Microbispora sp. ZYX-F-249: one gene and its partner. The protein of the gene in region 1 interacts with the protein of each later gene in a pairwise test. Links are inferred from orthologs where the notes say so. Each region holds a gene or a part of one and is shown in the gene's direction. Other genes may lie near its edges. The genes, in order: rpe and AAH991_RS10430.

Evidence for each region.
Region 2: the proteins of rpe (region 1) and AAH991_RS10430 interact in binary tests that used the Escherichia coli proteins (3 or more experiments, as listed by UniProt). The link is inferred for Microbispora sp. ZYX-F-249 from one-to-one orthologs.

What each region holds. Positions count from the first base shown.
Region 1 is NZ_JBDJAW010000024.1:28,844-31,967, forward strand. The notes cover bases 134-2,942. They hold rpe (ribulose-phosphate 3-epimerase), read left to right. Parts: upstream 134-1,106; coding sequence 1,107-1,778; downstream 1,779-2,942. Other genes in these bases: AAH991_RS25750 (MBL fold metallo-hydrolase), read left to right, coding at 158-1,045; AAH991_RS25760 (ABC transporter ATP-binding protein), read right to left, coding at 2,105-2,942. In the rest of the region: more of AAH991_RS25760, read right to left, coding at 2,943-3,124. UniProt on the Escherichia coli protein: Catalyzes the reversible epimerization of D-ribulose 5-phosphate to D-xylulose 5-phosphate.
Region 2 is NZ_JBDJAW010000006.1:181,199-184,297, forward strand. Bases 210-2,993 are described here. They hold AAH991_RS10430 (PfkB family carbohydrate kinase), read left to right. Parts: upstream 210-1,043; coding sequence 1,044-1,943; downstream 1,944-2,993. Other genes in these bases: AAH991_RS10425 (SIS domain-containing protein), read left to right, coding at 210-942; AAH991_RS10435 (LacI family DNA-binding transcriptional regulator), read left to right, coding at 1,956-2,993. In the rest of the region: more of AAH991_RS10425, read left to right, coding at 1-209; more of AAH991_RS10435, read left to right, coding at 2,994-3,050; AAH991_RS10440 (sulfotransferase family protein), read right to left, coding at 3,063-3,099. UniProt on the Escherichia coli protein: Catalyzes the ATP-dependent phosphorylation of fructoselysine to fructoselysine 6-phosphate. Functions in a fructoselysine degradation pathway that allows E.coli to grow on fructoselysine or psicoselysine.

The sequences.
Region 1 (3,124 bases):
ATGACGTCCGCGCCCGGCGAACGGTCCTGCCCGTGGCGGCGGATTTCGCCCGCGGCGGGATTTTCGCGGCCGTTCCCGGGGTGCTGAGGGATCTTGGTTGGTAACGTTCGGGCCGTGCCGCCGTCCGGCGGCGCCCTTGTGAGCATGAGGCAGGCCCATGACCACGACCGACTTCGACCGCGCCCGGCTGACCAGCCCGCCGCGCATCCGCTCGCTGCGCCTGGGCGAGCTCACGGTCAGCTTCGTCCCGGACGGGGCGGGGCGCCTGAAGCGCGGATGGCTGCCCGCCGCCACCGCCGCCGACTGGGAGTCCCACCACGACTATCTCGACGAGGACGGCTTCCTGACCGGAGGCTTCGGCGCGCTGCTGGTGGAGCGGGGCGACCGGGCGCTGCTCATCGACACCGGTCTTGGGCCCGCCTCCCTCCCCGACGACCCCGACAACCCGCTGATGGGCAGCCTGTCCGGCGGTGAACTGCTCGGCAACCTGCGGCGGCTGGGCCGCGAGCCGGGCCAGATCGAGGCCGTCGCCATCACCCACCTGCACATCGACCACCTGGGCTGGTCCTGGAGCGCCGCCCCCGGCGCAGGCGCCCCGCCGTTCGCGCACGCCCCCCACCTCGTCGCGGCGCCCGAATGGGAGCGGCGCGATCTGGCCGCCCATGCCGGGGTGACCGAGGACCGGCTGGCCGCCTTCGCCTCCCGCGTCCGCACGGTCGACGACGGCGAGGAGATCTTCCCCGGCGTCCGGGCGTCGTTCGCCACCGGCCACACCGTCGGCCACACCACCTACGTCATCACCGGCGGCGACCAGAGGCTCATCGCCTTCGGCGACGCTCTCCACTCGCCGGTCCAGGTCATCCATCCCGAGTGGTCCTGCGCGATCGACCACGACCCCGCGGAATCGGCGGAGCGCCGCCGCCGCCTGATCGAGGAGCTGAGCCGTCCCGGCACCATCGGCTACGGCGGCCACTTCGCCGACGTCGTCTTCGGCCGGGCCGAGCGCCGCGCCGACGGCCGGTTCACCTGGGTTCCCGTCGCCTGACCGTTTCCCGGCGCCGGGGTGGGGCGGGCGGGACGCCCGGGCGAAATAGACTGCAGGGACTATGGCCGTTCAGATCTCGCCCAGCATCCTGTCCGCTGACTTCGCCCGCCTCGCCGACGAGGCCGCACGGGTGGAGAACGTCGCCGACTGGCTCCACGTCGACGTGATGGACTACCAGTTCGTGCCCAACCTCACGCTCGGACTGCCGGTCGTCGAGTCGCTGCTGAAGACCACCTCGACGCCGATCGACTGTCACCTGATGATCCAGGACCCGGACCGGTGGGCGCCGGACTACGCGGAGGCGGGAGCGGCGAGCGTCACGATCCACGCCGAGGCGGCCAAGGCCGCCGTGCGTACGCTGCGGGCGATCCGCGCCGCCGGGGCGAGGGCCGGTCTGGCGCTGAACCCGGCGACCGCCGTCGAGGGATACGAGGACCTGCTGCCCGAGATCGACATGCTGCTCGTCATGACCGTCGAGCCGGGCTTCGGAGGGCAGCGCTTCCTCGACATCGTGCTGCCCAAGGTGTCCCGGGCGAGGGCGCTGATCGACAAGCACGGCGGCGAGGTGTGGCTCCAGGTCGACGGCGGCGTCTCCACGGAGACGATCGAGCGCTGCGCCGAGGCCGGGGCCGACGTGTTCGTGGCGGGCAACGCCGTCTACGGCGCCGACGACCCCGCCCGCGCCGTCGCGGAGCTCAGGAGCCTGGCCGGGCGGGCCACCCCGCCCGCCTGACCACCCCCACCCAGGTGGTGATCTTGTAGTTTGTCGCAGAGACATGGCTTGACCTGCGCATCGCCGGTCCGTGATGTTGCAGTAATTCGCTACTTCATGCCCTGAGCAGGAAGAATGCCAGCCGTGATCTTGCAATCGTCTCACCAGTGCAAGATCACGGCTGGCGAGAGCGGAGGCCGGCCGGAATCGCCGGACGTGTTTGCATGATCGCGAATCATGTTCGCCGAGGTCGTAGCGGTGCGTTGCGACCTATTGCAAGATCACGATGAGCGGAGGCCGAGCTCGGAGGGGCCTCCTGCGACTAACTGCAAGATCAGGCGGAGGGGTCAGGCGAGGGCGGGGTCCAGCACGACGTCCTCGCCCTGTGTGGTGGGCGCCTCCGGGAAGTGGCAGGCGGTCAGGTGACCCTCGCGGTTGCCGCTGAGCCGCACCAGGGGCGGCACCTCGGTGGCGCACTTGTCCTGCGCCTTCCAGCATCGGGTGCGGAACCGGCAGCCGGACGGCGGATTGATCGGCGAGGGCACGTCGCCGGCCAGGCGGATGCGCTCGCGCGGCTCGCTCGACACGTCCGGATCGGGCACGGCCGACAGCAGGGCGTGCGTGTACGGATGCCGTGGCCGCTCGTAGATCGACTGGCGGTCGCCCACCTCGACGATCTTGCCGAGGTACATGACCGCGACCCGCTGGGAGAAGTGCCGTACGACGGCCAGGTCGTGCGCGATGAACAGGAACGCGATGCCGAGGTCGCGCTGCAGTTCCTGCAGCAGGTTCACCACCTGCGCCTGGATGGAGACGTCCAGCGCCGACACCGGCTCGTCGGCGATGATGAGCTTGGGGTCGAGCGCCAGGGCGCGGGCGACCCCGATGCGCTGCCGCTGGCCCCCGGAGAACTCGTGCGGGAAGCGGTTGTAGTGCTCGGGGTTGAGACCGACGATCTCCAACAGCTCCTGGACCCGCTTCTTGCGCCCGCCGGGCGGGTCGATGTCGTTGACCTCCATGGGCCCGCGGATGATCGTGCCCACGGTCTGGCGCGGGTTCAGCGAGCTGTAGGGGTCCTGGAAGATCATCTGGATCTCGGGCCGGATCGGCTTGAGCTGCCTGCGGGAGCTGTGGCTGATGTCCTGCCCCCGATACAGGATCTGGCCGGAGGTGGGTTCGAGCAGGCGCGCCGCCAGGCGGCCCGTCGTCGACTTGCCGCAGCCCGACTCGCCGACCAGGCCCACGGTCTCGCCCGCGCCGACCGCGAGGTCGATGCCGTCGACGGCGTGCACGGCCCCGACCTGACGCTTGATCAGCGTGCCACCGCGTACGGGGAAGTGCTTGACCAGCCCCTTGAGCTCCAGCAG
Region 2 (3,099 bases), on another replicon or contig:
CCGCAGATCGAGGAACTGGTCGATCGGCTCGTGGACGAGGGATTCGACAACCTCTACCTGGTCGGCGCCGGCGGCACCTACGCCCAGATGTGGCCGTACGAGCGGCTGGCCCGGCAGCGCTCCACCTTCGACGTGCGCGCGGTGATCGCGGCCGAGCTGATCGCCGCGGGCGAGGCGGCGCTGGGCGAGCGGTCGGTCGCGGTCTTCACCTCCGCCTCCGGCACCACCGACGACACCGTGCGGGCCATCGAGTACTGCAAGGCCAAGGGCGCCCACACGATCGGCATCACCGGCTACCCCGAGTCGCCCGTGGCCCAGAACGTGGACACCGCGCTGATCACCGAGCCCAAGGCGTGGCCGTTCGACCCGCAGATGCTGCTCCTCACGACCCGGCTGCTGTCCCGGCGGGGCGAGTTCGACGGCTACGAGAAGCTCGCCGGCGAGCTCGACGGCCTGCCGCGGATCCTGCTGGAGGTCGCCAGGCAGACCGAGCCCGTCGCCGAGAAGTTCGCCGACGAGCACAAGGACACCGGCTACTACTTCCTCATCGGCGGCGGCAACCTGTGGTCGTACACCTACCTGTACTCCATGTGCATCCTCGAGGAGATGCAGTGGCTGCACACCACGCGGGTGCACAGCGCCGAGTTCTTCCACGGCTCGCTCGAACTGCTGGAGGAGGACACCAGCGTCATCGTCTTCCAGGGTGAGGACGAGGGGCGCCCGCTGACCGACCGCGCGGCGGCCTTCGCCAAGCGCATCTCCAAGGACGTCACGGTCCTCGACACCAAGGACTACCCGCTCGAGGGGATCAGCCCCGAGTTCCGCGGCCTGCTCGGGCCGCTGGTCATGGACGTGGCGACCGGCCGGCTGAGCAAGCACCTGGAGCGGGTGCGCGACCACTCCCTCGAACTGCGCCGCTACTACCGCGTCATGGACTACTGACGGTCGTCCGTCGCTGATCCCCCGCTCACGGCGCCGCACCGGCCGCGCGCCCCCAGGGCCCCCGCGTTCCCCACGCGGGGGCCCGCCTTGAAGGAGAGTCCATGAGAGTCCTCGGCTTCGGCGACAACATCGTCGACCGGTTCCTCGACCGCGGCATCGAGTACCCCGGCGGCAACAGCGTCAACGTGGCCGTCTACGCCCGGCGCCTCGGCGCCGACGCCGCCTACCTCGGCGTGTTCGGCGACGACGACCTCGGCGGCTTCATCCGCGCGTCGATCGCCGCGCAGGGGGTCGCCGTCGACCGCTGCGCCGTACGGGCCGGTGAGAGCGGCGTCTCCACCCTGCGCGTCGACGACGGCGACCGGGTCTTTCTCGGCTGGAACGGCGGCGGCGTCACCACCAGGGAGCCGATCGTCCTCGACGACGGCCTCCTCCGATACGCCGCCTCGTTCGACCTGGTGCACTCCAGCGTGTACTCGGGCAGCGAGAGCGAGCTGCCGAAGCTGGCCCGGCTGGACACGCTGGTGAGCTACGACCTGTCCAGCGAGGACGAGTACCGCACGCCGGCCTACCTCGACCGGGTCTGCCCGCACGCCGATCTCGTCCTGCTGTCGTGCTCGCACCTCGGCGAGGACGCCACGCGGGCCCTCCTGGCCGACGTCGTACGGCGGGGTGCGGCGCTCGCGCTGGCCACCCGGGGCGAGGAAGGGGCGATCGCCCACGACGGCCGCGTCACCCTCACCACGGCGGCGGTGCGCGTGGAGGACTCCCGGCTGATGGTGGACACGATGGGCTGCGGCGACGCCTTCCTCGCGGGGTTCGCGGTGTCCCTGCTGCGCGCGGGCTGGCGCGCGGGCGCCGCGCCGGACGGCGACATGATCGAGACCGCCCTGCGCGACGGCGCGCGGTCGGCCCACGACCAGTGCCTGGTGGAAGGCGCTTTCGGTCACGGGCGGCCGGTGGTCGCTAGCATGTCGCCATCCCGCGATCTCGAGAAGTGAGGGACGCCACCCATGCCAGCTGACCGGGGCCAGACCGCCGGGCGGGCCACGATCTCCGAGGTGGCGGCCGAGGCGGGCGTCGGGCGGGCGACCGCCGCCCGCACGCTGGGCGGGTACGGGCACGTCAGCCCGGAGCTGCGCAAGCGCGTGCTGGAGGCGGCCGAGAAGCTCGGCTACCGCGCCAACGCGCTGGCCCGCAGCATGTCGACCGGGGTCAGCCACACCATCGGCGTGATCGTCGCCGACATCGGCAACCCCTTCTTCGCGGGGGTGGTGCGCGGAATCTGCGACGCCTCCCGCGCCCGCGGCTTCGACACGATCGTCCTGAGCACCTACGAGGAGCTCGACGAGGAGATCGCGGCGATGAACGTGCTGATCGACAAGCGCGTCGACGGCGTCGTCGTCGCCTCGGCCGCGCTGAGCGGCCGGGACGTCGGTCACGTCAAGGAGGCGCTGAAGCGGGGCGTCCCGGTCGTCCTCGTCGACCGGGCGGTCCCCTCGCTCGACCTCGACGCGGTGGTCATCGACAACCGCGACGCCGCCCGCGAGGCGGTCGAGCGGCTCATCGCGGCCGGGCACCGGCGGATCGGCTTCGTGTGGGGGCCGCCCGTGCCGGAGCCGCCGGCGACCCGGCGCGAGCTGCTGGCGGCGGCGTCCCGCAACCTGTGGACCGACGGCGAGCGCCTGCGCGGCTACCTCGACGCGCTCGACGACGCGCGGATCCCCTTCGATCCCGAGCTGGTGATGGTCGGGCGGAAGGTCGAGGAGCGGGTGACCGAGGAGGTCGCCCGCATGCTCGCCCTGCCGGACCGCATCACCGCGCTGTTCTGCACCGAGACCGAGGCGGTGACGGGAGCCCTGCGCGCGCTGCGGGCCGCCGGGCTGTCCTACCCGCGCGACGTCGCCCTCATCGGCTTCGACGACAGCGCCTGGGCGGCGGTCATGGACCCGCCGCTGACGATGATCGAGCAGCCGGTGCACGAGCTCGGCGCCAAGGCCGCCGAGGTGCTCCTCGACATCGTCCGGGGGGCCGAGCCCGGCAGGCGGATCCACACGCTGCGCTCCCGTCTCATCGAGCGCTCCTCGGTCGCCCCTCCACCCGCGTAGGCGGCGGGGCGGTCAGCGGGGGATCAGCTCGGCGGAGCGCTGCTGAGGG